Regions from separate parts of the Marinobacter sp. bablab_jr003 genome, predicted to be linked through region 1. Evidence: predicted binding sites of a transcription regulator. Region 1 holds the regulator's gene; each other region holds the start of a gene.
What was found. The regulator sigma-54, encoded in region 1, starts transcription at its own class of promoters, with help from an activator protein. The targets are predictions, from matches to a motif close to ANTGGCATNNANNTTGCTNT.
Positions count from the first base shown of each region.

Region 2: glnA (glutamate--ammonia ligase) is a predicted target of sigma-54. The motif match lies at 1,880-1,899, and genes of this name have one in related genera.
Region 3: H3Z84_RS10570 (PEP-CTERM sorting domain-containing protein) is a predicted target of sigma-54. The motif match lies at 1,330-1,349, and genes of this name have one in related genera.

Region 1 covers NZ_JADARC010000095.1:28,628-32,814, forward strand. Annotated here, with positions in the region: gene rapZ (RNase adapter RapZ) at 1-593, opposite strand, end outside; gene ptsN (PTS IIA-like nitrogen regulatory protein PtsN) at 628-1,098, opposite strand; gene hpf (ribosome hibernation promoting factor) at 1,194-1,496, opposite strand; gene H3Z84_RS08650 (RNA polymerase factor sigma-54) at 1,593-3,125, opposite strand; gene lptB (LPS export ABC transporter ATP-binding protein) at 3,259-3,984, opposite strand; gene lptA (lipopolysaccharide transport periplasmic protein LptA) at 3,962-4,187, opposite strand, start outside.
Region 2 covers NZ_JADARC010000046.1:8,847-13,033, forward strand. Annotated here, with positions in the region: gene H3Z84_RS05285 (DUF4124 domain-containing protein) at 1-212, opposite strand, end outside; gene glnA (glutamate--ammonia ligase) at 344-1,747, opposite strand; gene typA (translational GTPase TypA) at 2,140-3,951, shown strand.
Region 3 covers NZ_JADARC010000101.1:62,544-66,730, forward strand. Annotated here, with positions in the region: gene H3Z84_RS10565 (tetratricopeptide repeat protein) at 1-1,184, shown strand, start outside; cyclic di-GMP riboswitch class I at 1,375-1,461, shown strand; gene H3Z84_RS10570 (PEP-CTERM sorting domain-containing protein) at 1,503-2,312, shown strand; gene H3Z84_RS10575 (exosortase/archaeosortase family protein) at 2,430-3,854, shown strand; gene H3Z84_RS10580 (glycosyltransferase) at 3,905-4,187, shown strand, end outside.

The sequences.
Region 1 (4,187 bases):
TCCCAGTACGGATTGGGCAGGCAGCGCACGTCAAACACATAATCGGAATCCACCGGCACGCCGTGCTTGAAACCGAATGACTGGAACAGCAGGGCGATTTCCTGTTCCTTGCGGCCGGCCACCCGCTGTTTCACCATGTCGCGTAATTCGTACATGGACAGGCCGGTGGTGTTGATATACAGGTCGGCCAGCTTCGACAGCGGTTCCAGCAGCTGTTTCTCGTTGCTGATGGCTTCGCGCAGGGAGGTCTTGTCGTCGCTCAGGGGGTGCTTGCGCCGGGTGGCGTGGAACCGCTGCAGCAGGGATTGCTCGTCGGCATCCAGGAAGATGATTTCGATCTCGATCCCGGTATCACCCAGCCGCTGGTAGATGTCCTCGAAATTGGCCAGTTCACCGGACAGGTTGCGGGCATCGATACTGACCGCCATTTTCTTCAGGCGGCCGGGGGCCTCGTGGGCCACGGCTTCCCGGGTGAGGGGAAACAGCAGGCCGATGGGCAGGTTGTCTATGCAATAGAATCCCAGGTCTTCCAGTACGTGCAGTGCCGTACTTTTGCCCGACCCGGACCGGCCACTGACGATGATCAGCTTCATGGTTAGGCTTCTCCCGTACTTTGACAGCCCTCGGTTACTGGCTGTCGGTGGTCATGCCCTTATACAGGGAGTCGGCATCCTGGCATTTGCGCAGGCGCTCACAGAATGCGCTGTCGTTGAAACGTTCGGCAAGCTGGCTCAACAGCTCCAGGTGCTCGCTGGTGGCTTCTTTGGGCACAACCAGGGCGAACACCAGGTCTACCGGCTGGTTGTCGATGGCATCGAAGTCCACCGGCTCGGCCAGGGTCATCAACACTCCGATTACCCGATCCAGGCCTTCCAGGCGGCAGTGGGGTATGGCGATACCCTGCCCGATACCTGTGCTGCCAAGACGCTCCCGGGACACCAGGTTGTTGAAGATGTCGTTATCGTTGAGAGTCTCGTCCTGATAGTGAATCCGCTCGGCAATAAACTCCAACACCCGTTTCTTGCTGGACGCCGGTACCTGGCACAGCGTCAGTGCCGGGGCCAGGATGTTGTCGATGGTCAGGGATGTATCGCTCATGGATTAACTGTGAACCCGTAAAAAAAAGGCTGCGGCCGGTAGCCCTGCCGCAGCTCGTTCGATTGAATTACCCGGTAGCCTGCGCCTGAAGGCGCTTAGCCGTTACCGTGCATCCGGTCTACGTTCTTTTCCTTGTGCTTGAGGATCTGGCGGTCAAGCTTGTCCACCAGGGCATCGATTGCCGCGTACATATCCTCGTTTTCAGCCTTTGCGTGAATCTCGCCACCAATTACGTGGAGGGTAGCTTCAGCCATCTGGCGAACTTTCTCAACTTCCAGCGTCACCTGACAGTTACTGATGTGGTCAAAGTGGCGCTCAAGCTTCTCGAACTTGGTGTTGACGTAATCCTTCAGTGCAGGGGTCAGTTCTACGTGATGGCCTGAAATGTTGAGTTGCATTGGCGTCTCCTGTTGTCATCATGCCGGCGTTCCGCCGGACTGAGTACCAGGGCTTCGTGCCCCGGTGAATATTGGTAAACGATTGCCGGTAAAGGCTTAAACCAGTCGCTTGCGTTCGTTCGAAGGAGGTATGTGCATGGCCTCCCGATACTTGGCCACGGTGCGCCGGGCCACGTTGATACCCTGTTCCCCTAGCATGGCCGCAATTTTGCTGTCGCTCAACGGCTTTTTCGGGGTTTCCTCTGCAATCAGTTTCCTGATCATGGCACGAATTGCCGTAGAGGAACACTCCCCGCCTTCGGCGGTGCCCACGTGGCTGGAGAAGAAATACTTCAGCTCGAAGATGCCCCGGGGTGTGTGCATGTACTTCTGGGTGGTTACCCGGGAGATGGTGGACTCATGCATCTCCACGGCCTGGGCGATGTCCGACAGGATCAGGGGCTTCATGGCCTCCTCACCCTGGTCCAGGAAGCCCTGCTGGTGCTCGACAATGCGGGTGGCCACTTTCAGCAGGGTTTCGTTGCGGCTCTGCAGACTCTTGATAAACCACTTGGCTTCCTGCAGCTGGTCGCGCAGGTAAGTGTTGTCGGCGCTGCTGTCGGCCCGGCGAATCAGCGAGGCGTAACTGGCGTTCACCCGGATGCGCGGAGCAATTTCCGGGTTCAGTTCCACCCGCCACCGGCCTTCATGCTTGCGCACGATCACATCGGGGATTACGTAGTCGGTATCACCGTGATCAATCACATCCCCCGGTTTCGGGTTCAGGCTGGTAATCAGGGCCAGGACTTCCCGCAACTGGTCTTCCTTCAGCCGGCTGCGGCGCAGCAGCTGCGCGTAGTCACGGTTGCCCAGCAGGTGCAGGAACTGGGTGACAACCTGGCGCGCCTGGCGCAGCCAGGGGGTGTCCGGTGGCAGCTGGTTCAGCTGGATCAGCAGGCATTCCTGAAGGTCCCGGGCAAACACACCCGGGGGGTCGAAATGCTGCAGCCGGTGCAGCACGGCTTCTACCTCATCCAGGTCCAGTGGGTCTTCATCGCTGTCTTCACGCAGGCCGGCGTGGATTTCGTCCAGCGGCGAGGTGAGATAGCCCCGGTCGTCCACGGCGTCCATCAGGGCGTGCGCGATGGCCTGGTCCCGTTCGCTCAGGGGGGTGAGGTTCAGCTGCCATTCCAGGTGATCCCGCAGGGTTTCCGTAGGGGAGTTGCGGGTTTCGAAGTCCGAGTCGTTCTCGTCGTCGTCTTTCGGAGTGCTGGCCGGGGCGGTTTGGTAGATGTCTTCCCAGGCGGTATCGACCGGCAGGTCGTCAGGAATGGTGTCGGTAATGTCGTTTTCCGAGTTCCAGTCCGGCCCGTTTTCGGATTCGTCCCAGTCGTTGCTGCTTTCCGGGGCGTTGTCATCCTGGGCGCTGGCGGTTTCGTTGTGCTGGTCGTCAGAACTTTGCTGTTCGGTGGTGTCGTCCGGGCCGTGGTCGTCGTCCTCGGCGGTTTCCAGCATGGGGTTGGAGTCCAGCGCCTGCTGGATTTCCTGCTGGAGATCGAGGGTAGAAAGCTGCAACAGGCGGATGGCCTGCTGCAACTGGGGCGTCATGGTCAGGCTCTGGCCCAGTTTTAGCTGTAACGAGGCTTTCATAACCATGGCTTTAGATCCATAACAGACTGGTATCCCGGTAAAAAATCGAATTTCCTTGCAAGATCTTTGCCGAGTTTACTTGTTACCGTTCTGCAACACAATCAGACCTCGGTGAAAGGGCGGGGCGCTCCGCTTAAAGGCGGAATTCGTCCCCCAGATACACCTCTTTTACCTGCTGGTTGGCGAGGATGGCCTCGGAGTTGCCGGAGGCAATGATGTGGCCGCCGGACACAATGTAGGCGTTCTCACAGATGTCCAGGGTTTCCCGCACGTTATGGTCGGTAATCAGTACGCCAATGCCCTTATCCCGCAGGTGCCGGATAATGTGTTTGATGTCGCTGACGGAAATGGGGTCTACCCCGGCGAAGGGCTCGTCCAACAGGATGAAGGCAGGCTCCATGGCCAGGGCCCGGGCAATTTCCACCCGGCGACGTTCGCCACCGGACAGGGCCATGCCGAGGCTGTCCCGGATATGGGTGATGTGGAATTCTTCCAGCAGCTCTTCCAGCTTGGCTTCCCGGTCGGCCCGGTTCAGGCCCTTGCGGGTTTCCAGGATGGCCATGATGTTGTCCCGCACGGTGAGTTTGCGGAATACCGAGGCTTCCTGGGGCAGGTAACCGATGCCCTTACGGGCGCGGCCGTGCATGGGCAGCGGAGTGATGTCCTGGCTGTCGATGGTGATGCGGCCCCGGTCTGCCGGCACCAGGCCTACGATCATGTAAAAGCAGGTGGTTTTGCCTGCGCCATTAGGGCCCAGCAGGCCGACGATTTCTCCGGAGCGGATCTCCAGGGAAACATCCAGGACCACTTTTTTCTGCTTGTAGCTTTTGGCCAGATTACTGGCCCTGAGTACTGCCATCAGAACCTTCCCCGTTACTGGACTGGCCGGTGTTACGCGGCTGGATGACCATTTCGACCCGGCCGGAACCGCCGGTTTCTGTATTGCCGCCCTCGGCGGTGACCACCCGGCTGACCGTATTGTAATGAATAACATCACCCTTGAAGGTGTTGCCCGCCTGTTCGATGACGGCCTGGCGCTCGAAGGTCAGCTGGTTGTCTTTC
Region 2 (4,187 bases), on a different contig from region 1:
TCTTGCCGCAGCTGGTCGGTTTCCCGCACCACTTCCGGTTTGGGCAGGGTGATGGTGGTAACCGGTTTTACTTTAACGGTTTCGCTGCCCTGCATCGGCTCGTCTGAGAAGGTGACGTTGCCCTGGGCATCCACATGCCGGTACACCTCCGCGTGGGCGCCGGCGGCGGCCAGTAAACAGAATCCGGTTACAAGGGCGAGAGGTGTTTTCATAATAAAGGCCTGCGTTGATCAACTGCCTCGATTATCGGCGCCGCTGGCGGGGTTTTCAACGGCTGATACAAAAAAGCCCCGCACCGGGCGGGGCTAGCTGTTACCGGGCTGCACCAAATTGGTGCGGCGGCTTAGCAGGAGTAATACAGTTCGAATTCAACCGGGTGAGTGGTCATGTTGATACGCTCAACTTCGCCACGCTTCAGGTCGATGTAGCCGGCAATCATGTCTTCGGTGAACACGCCGCCGCGGGTCAGGAACTCGTGGTCTTCCGCCAGGCAATCGAGCGCCTCCTGCAGGGTAGTGGCTACCTGCGGGATGTTCATGGCTTCTTCCTTCGGCAGGTCGTACAAGTCCTTGTCCATGGCATCGCCAGGGTGGATCTTGTTCTGGATGCCGTCCAGGCCGGCCATCATCAGGGCGGCGAAGGCCAGGTACGGGTTGGCTGCCGGGTCAGGGAAGCGCACTTCGATACGGCGTGCCTTCGGGCTGCTTACGTACGGAATCCGGATGGAAGCGGAACGGTTACGGGCAGAGTAGGCCAGCATGACCGGGGCTTCAAAGCCGGGTACCAGGCGCTTGTAGCTGTTGGTGGCCGGGTTGGTGAAGGCGTTGATGGCCTTGGAGTGCTTGATGATGCCGCCGATGTAGTACAGGGCCATTTCGCTCAGGCCGGCATAGCTGTCACCTGCAAACAGGTTTTTGCCGTCTTTGTTCAGGGACATGTGTACGTGCATGCCGGAACCGTTGTCACCCACGACCGGCTTGGGCATGAAGGTGGCGGTTTTGCCGTAGGCGTGGGCTACGTTGTGCACGCAGTACTTCAGAATCTGAACTTCGTCTGCCTTGCGGGTCAGGGTGTTCGGGCCAACGCCGATTTCACACTGGCCGGCTGTGCCCACTTCGTGGTGGTGCACTTCGATGGTCAGGCCCATGCTTTCCATAGCCGCACACATAGCGCCACGCAGGTCGTGCAGGCTGTCTACCGGCGGAACCGGGAAGTAGCCGCCTTTTACGCCCGGGCGGTGGCCGATGTTGTTGCGGTCGAAGTCTTCGCCGGATACCCAGGCGGCTTCTTCGGAGTGCAGGGAGTACATGGAGCCCTGCATGTCGGTCTTCCACTTCACGGAGTCAAAGATGAAGAACTCGGGCTCCGGGCCAAACAGGGCGCCGTCGGCAATGCCGGTGGACTTCAGGTATTCCTCTGCGCGTTGGGCAACGGAGCGGGGGTCGCGCTCGTAACCCTGCATGGTTGTCGGCTCTACAATGTTGCAGGTGATGTTAATGGTGGTTTCTTCGGTGAACGGATCCAGTACGGCGGTGTCGTCAACCGGCATCAGGATCATGTCGGACTCGTTGATGCCTTTCCAACCAGAAATAGAAGAGCCGTCGAACATCTTGCCGTCAGCGAAGAAGTCTTCGTCTACTTCAGTGGCAGGCAGTGTAACGTGCTGTTCTTTACCGCGGCTGTCGGTGAAGCGCAGGTCAACCCATTTGACTTCGTGTTCTTTGATCAAATCAATTGTCTTGGACATTGTGCATGCTCCGTAGTGATTTCGTGTTCGTTGTGCCGGATCGTTCAGTGTGCTGAGGCCCGATCTCTTGCAGGTGAAGGCAGCTTACCAGAAGCCTTTGGCCCTTACCTTTCAATTACGGCTACTCCTCACTAAGCAAGTGCCTTGCCAGTTTTGTGTAACTGCGCCACAACAGCGCAGTGGCAAGGCTTTGGTGCGTTGTGTGTGCAAAAGTGTACGGCGGCCTGCCCGGAAATGCACCAGAATAGTGCGCCATTTTGGTGCGAAAACCGGTGGATTGCCTGATATCAGTGCGCCGGAAGGGTTGGTTACATATTAGGCACTATTCTTCATATTATCGACATGGACTTTTCGATATACTGCGCGCCGCTAATTTCTGCAGGATACCCGTTGTGATTGATAAGCTTAGAAACGTCGCCATCATTGCCCACGTCGACCACGGTAAAACCACCCTGGTTGACCAGTTGCTGCGCCAGTCTGGCACCCTGGACCGTAAAGAGCTCGAAAACGAGCGCGTTATGGACTCCAACGACCAGGAAAAAGAGCGTGGCATTACCATTCTGGCAAAAAACACCGCGCTGAAATGGAAGGACTACGATATCAACATCGTAGACACCCCGGGCCACGCTGACTTCGGTGGCGAAGTTGAGCGGGTAATGAGCATGGTAGACAGTGTGCTGCTGGTGGTTGATTCCATCGACGGCCCCATGCCGCAAACCCGCTTTGTTACCCAGAAAGCTTTCGCAGCGGGTCTGCGCCCGATTGTGGTCGTGAACAAGATCGACCGCCCGGGTGCGCGCCCGGACTGGGTTGTAGACCAGGTATTTGACCTGTTCGATAACCTGGGTGCCACCGACGAGCAGCTGGACTTCCCGATTGTTTACGCCAGCGCCCTGAACGGCATTGCCGGTATGGACCATGAAGACCTCCAGGACAACATGGACGCCGTGTTCCAGGCGATTGTTGACCATGTGCCTGCGCCTTCTGTTGACATGGACGGCCCGTTCCAGATGCAGATCTCCCAGCTGGACTACAACAGCTTCCTGGGTGTAATCGGTATCGGCCGGATCATGCGCGGTAAAGTGAAGACCAACACTCCGGTGGTGGCTCTCGGTGCCGACGGCAAGAAGCGCAACGGCCGTATTCTGAAGATCATGGGCCACTCCGGCCTGCAGCGTGTGGAAGTTGAAGAAGCCCAGGCTGGCGACATTGTGTGCGTGAGTGGTCTGGACCAGCTGTTCATTTCCGACACCCTGTGTGATCCCTCTAACGTAGAAGCCCTGCCGGCGCTGACCGTTGACGAGCCCACCGTATCCATGACCTTCCAGGTAAACGATTCGCCGTTTGCCGGTAAAGAAGGCAAGTACGTGACCAGTCGTAACATCAAAGAGCGCCTGGAAAAAGAACTGCTGCACAACGTGGCACTTCGTGTTGAAGAAGGCGATTCAGCGGACAAGTTCAAGGTGTCTGGCCGTGGTGAACTGCACCTTTCGGTTCTGATCGAGAACATGCGCCGCGAAAACTTCGAGCTGGCCGTAGGCCGCCCGGAAGTGGTGGTCAAGGAAGTAAACGGCCAGAAGGAAGAGCCGTACGAAAACGTGATCATCGACATCGAAGAGCAGCACCAGGGCGCGATCATGGAACAGATGGGTCTGCGTAAGGGTGACATGACCAACATGATCCCGGACGGCAAGGGCCGAATCCGCCTGGAATACACCATTCCGGCCCGCGGCCTGATCGGTTTCCGGAACACCTTCCTGACCATGACCTCCGGTACCGGCATCCTGACCTCCACCTTCAGCCACTACGGCCCGGTGAAGATGGGTGACGTAACCAGCCGCCAGAACGGTGTTATCGTTTCCATGGCTACTGGCACTGCGCTGACCTACTCCCTGGAAACCCTGCAGAGCCGTGGCAAGCTGTTCCTTGACCCGGGCCAGGAGATCTACGAAGGCCAGCTGTGTGGTATCCACAGCCGCGACAACGACCTGGTGGTTAACCCCACTAAGGGCAAAAAGCTGGACAACATGCGTGCCTCCGGTAAAGACGAAGTGATCGGCTTGGTGCCGCCCATCAAGTTCACCCTGGAGCAGGCGCTGGAGTTCATCGACGACGACGAGCTGGTAGAAGTCACGCCCAAGTCGATCCGTCTGCGCAAGAAGCTTCTGACCGAGAACGAGCGTAAGCGCGCGGGTAAGAAGTAAAAGACTTTTTGCCACGAAATCCACGAAAAAACACGAAAGAAAGAAACTGATTGGCCACGGACACTCACTGACCCTCACGGACAAAAATGCTTTAGGCAGTTGTCCGTGTGATTCCGTGAGTGTCCGTGGCAAAAAAAATAATCATTTTCTTTTAAGTTTTTTCGTGTTCTTTAGTGGATTTCGTGGCAAAGCAATCCCTCCTTTATTGTCTCCATCCAACTCAGCTAGACTGCCGT
Region 3 (4,187 bases), on a different contig from region 1:
GGTTGGCCCTGGCCCAGCACTATCTGCGCAACAACCAGCCCGAGCAGGCACTGGGCCAACTGCGAATGGCCTTCGCCGCCCAGCCGGAGGACTGGCACACCACCGGCACTTACATGAATGTGTTGCTGGCCCGCGGTGAAGAGACCGAGGCTAAGGAACTGAGGGACTCACTGGTTAATGGCTATGGCGATATGCCCCAGGCCGTCCTGCTGGCCAGCCTGGCCGACAGCCGGCTGGGCGACACAGGGGCCGCGGTAGAACGGATAAAAAAACTGGTACAGCAACAACCGGAACTGGCACAGCCCAGGCTGGCACTGGCCGCCATCCTGGCGCGCTCAGGCAACCGGGAACAGGCTATTGAAGAACTGGTAAAGGTTCGTGAACTGCAAGGCGGAGAGGAGACTGCCGAAACCGTCGCGGTTAACCGGTTGCTTGGCCAGTTACTGGTAGCCGAAACCCGCGCAGCGGTGCAAACCGGAGATTACACAAAGGCCCGGGCCAAAGCCGCAGAAGCAGTGGCCCTGGCGCCGGACAACCAGGGCCTGGCATTACTGGCGGTGGGGGTATCCCAGGCGGAAGGCAAACATCAGCAGGCACTGGATGAACTGCAGGCGGTGGAAGACAACCTCGGGGCAACCACCGCAACCGTACTGGCCAGAACGTCTATACTGGAGACCCAGAACGGTTCGGAAGCAGCCTGGACTTACCTGAATGAACAATGGCTTGAGCGCAACGAAACCCCGCTCCTGCCCACCCTGCTCCGGCTGGCCGGAAGCCAGGGCCCGGAAGCCCGGGGCGAACTCACCAGCCAATGGCTGGATCGGGAACCGAGTAGCGTTGCCGCCAACCTGGCCCGTGCCGACTGGCTGATGAACAACAACCAGAACGAACTGGCCGCAAGCCACTATGACTATGTTCTGGAGCAACAGCCCGACAACCTTCCAGCCCTGAACAACCTTGCCTGGCTGCTGCGGGAAAGCAACACAGAACGGGCACTGGAGCTTGCCCGCAAAGCCAGCGAACAAGCACCCCAAAACTCCGCTGTACTGGACACCTACGGGTGGGTACTGCACCTTGCCGGCAATCACCAGCAAGCCGTTGCCACCCTGGAAAAGGCGCTGGCACTGGCACCGGGCAACGAAGACATTACCAACCACCTGGAGAATGCCAGGAAAGCTTTGTAAAAAACCCTGACAAAACGTCTCTGCCACACGCACCAGAAGGGCCGGATCGCTATAAGCACCGGCCCTGTTTTTTGCGCTGTCGGAAACTTTTACACACGCCTATCGGCTGCCGGAGAAATTCAACGGAAATTCAAAGAGTTAAATGGTTGGCACGATAATCGCTTAAAACAAGAAGAGATCGGGGTTTATCCCGGTCAGGAGCCAAACCACCCGCGAGGATGGGACGGAAAGCCAAGGATCTCTGGTGAGTAGTCGAAGAGATAGCCTGGTTGCAAAGCGAACTACAGGGACTTAGAGCTTCACAACCGGAGAAGACCCATGAAAACAACACAAATCAGCCTGGCGATAGCACTATCAGCGTTGACCGCGGGAGCAAATGCTGCGTTTATACAAGATGGCAATGAAGCAAACCTCGATGAGATTATAAATAACTCGTTGATTGTTACCGGTACCGCAGTCAATGCTCTAGGTGATACCACGACCAATGATGCAATAACAAGCGGCTACTTCCGCAACTCTCCTGACGGTTTGGATAGCAGTGCAACGTTTCTTATAGAGATTACGTCTCTCGACACCAGCCAAACTTTTGGCATTTTTAACAATGATGATTATATCCAGCTGTTCTCTGGCTCTGACAGTGGTAGCTTTGCAACATCCGGAGGCTACACAGGCCCCGTTGTTGATTCAGGCACACGAGCCAGAGTTGGATTCGAGGTAAATAACGGGAACTACAAGGTGTATATTAACGATACACTTGAAGGCACATTTTCAAGTAACGAGTTCGGTTTCTATCTTGGCTACGGTGACGGTGGGGCGCCGGTTATCTATTCGGATGCCACCCGGAACTCTGATGGGCTAGAGCGCTTCGTCGGATTTCAGGGACAAAATCAGTACTTGAATCTGGGCTCAGAGCTAACCGATGGATGTAGCAGCAGCAATCTCAACAGTTGTGTGGTTTGGGGTCGGGACGACTACATCATCGGTTTTGAAGATGGTTCAGACATGGACTTCAACGATCTGATGGTTTATGTCGAGGACATCGTTCCAGTACCCGAACCCGGCACCCTCGCCCTGCTCGGCCTCGGACTCGCCGGCCTTGGTGCCGCCCGTCGTCGTCAAAAAGCCTGATCTTCCCGGGCTTTCGGAAAAGCCAGCTCCGGCTGGCTTTTCTCTATTTCTGGCTAGTTTCCGATAGCCCTGGTTCAAGGTATCCTTGAGACAATGTAGGAAAGCCGGCGAGAAACAATGTTAAGGAAAACATTAGATAACCTTCCCCAGTCTCTCCCCTACCTGATTGTTTCAGGCGTTTCCGTTATCCTTTTTTTCCCATCCTGGTTTCGCCTCTTCTCTATATGGGTTGAGTTCGAACAAGTCCTCGCCCATGGACTTGCCACTGCTATCATTTTTTTAGGCCTGCTACTGATCCACCCACCAAGCCCCTATCCCTCCACCAAACAGGCGCCCCAAAAGCCCTACCATGTAGTCGGAGGAATTGCCCTGATAGGAGTATCCTTAATCTGGCTACTCATTGAACTGGTCCGAATTGATACACTTGCATACCTGATACTTCCCTTTGGCATCACGATGGTCTCCTGGGCGTTGCTTGGACTGCAAAAAACACGCTGCTTCATCCCTTACGTTGCCCTGCTTTCTCTTTCTCTCCCTTTTTGGGCGGATATCGTTCCAGCACTGGTATCAATCGCAAGCGTGATTGTGGGGAGCTGGGTACGTCTTTTCGGGATGACTGCATTGATAGAAGGTAACAACATAACTCTGCCATACGGCCGATTGGTGATCGCAGATGGCTGCTCTGGGGTTCGCTATTTCGCAATATCTATCCTACTGGCCATGATGACCTCTATTCTCAACGATTATCGTTGGAAAGGCTGGTTGATCACTGTAGTTATAGCGATGATCATCGGGCTTCTGGCGAACTGGGTGCGCATTACGATTCTTGTATTCGTCGCCTATCAAACCAACATGGAGAGTGCACTGCTCACTGATCATGAAACCATGGGCTGGGTCGTTTTCGGAGTATTCGCTCTTCCTGCCCTGTACTTCTCACCCGTTCGCAAACGAAGCGATAGCAAGGAGCAACCCAATCTGAATATTGCCAAAACAGGTATACCTGCGATTGTGATTGCTTTAATTTCAGGCCCTGTTGCACTTTCGCTTGTCCAAACAAGCGGCGACCCAAAATCACCCTGGGAGTTAGAGCTCGCAGGGTATCAAGCGCGAACTGCTACCGGAGAGCTGCCCATACCGATTACACTGCCTTCGCGCCTCAACCAAAAGGTTCTGAGTGCCAATAATTCATGGGTTGCTCTGGCCCAAAGCCAGAAAACGACAGCAGACGAAAAACTTGTCCCCTACCTGCCGCCAATATTCGACAAGTCCTCGTGGCAAATTGAAGAGCACCTTGGCCCGGGCGTGTCGCTATACCGAAACATACTCACCCGAGACCGTGTGGTTATGGCCCAGTGGTATAAAGTTGGAACCTGGAGCAGCGTGAATTACCGCCACGCAAAATTACTGCAGATCCCAGCCGCTTTAACTAGAGAGAACCGGTTCGCGATCGTCACCATCCAGGTGCCATGCAACAACAAAAATTGTGACGAAGAGCTTGCCCGGATAGAGAAAACAAAGTCTTTGATTAAGCGTCAGATGTAACTCATGGTGGCTACAGACAAACAAGATACAAGTAGCAGCAGGCTCTGCCCATGAAAGAACACCGTTACCCCACCCGCATTCTCCACGTCACCTTCAACATGGGCTTCGGCGGCACCGAACAAGTCATCCGGCAATTAGTCACCAACCTGGACAAGAGTCGGTTCCACAACGAAATTGCCTGCATTGATGGGGAAGTTGGCGCTATCGGCCAGGCACTGGAAACCGAACACGGTATAAAGCACCATGCGCGGCAACGAGCCTCCGGCTTTGATCTAAAAACCATTCTCTGGCTGAGGCATCTGATCAAATCCGGCAAATTCGATATTGTCCACT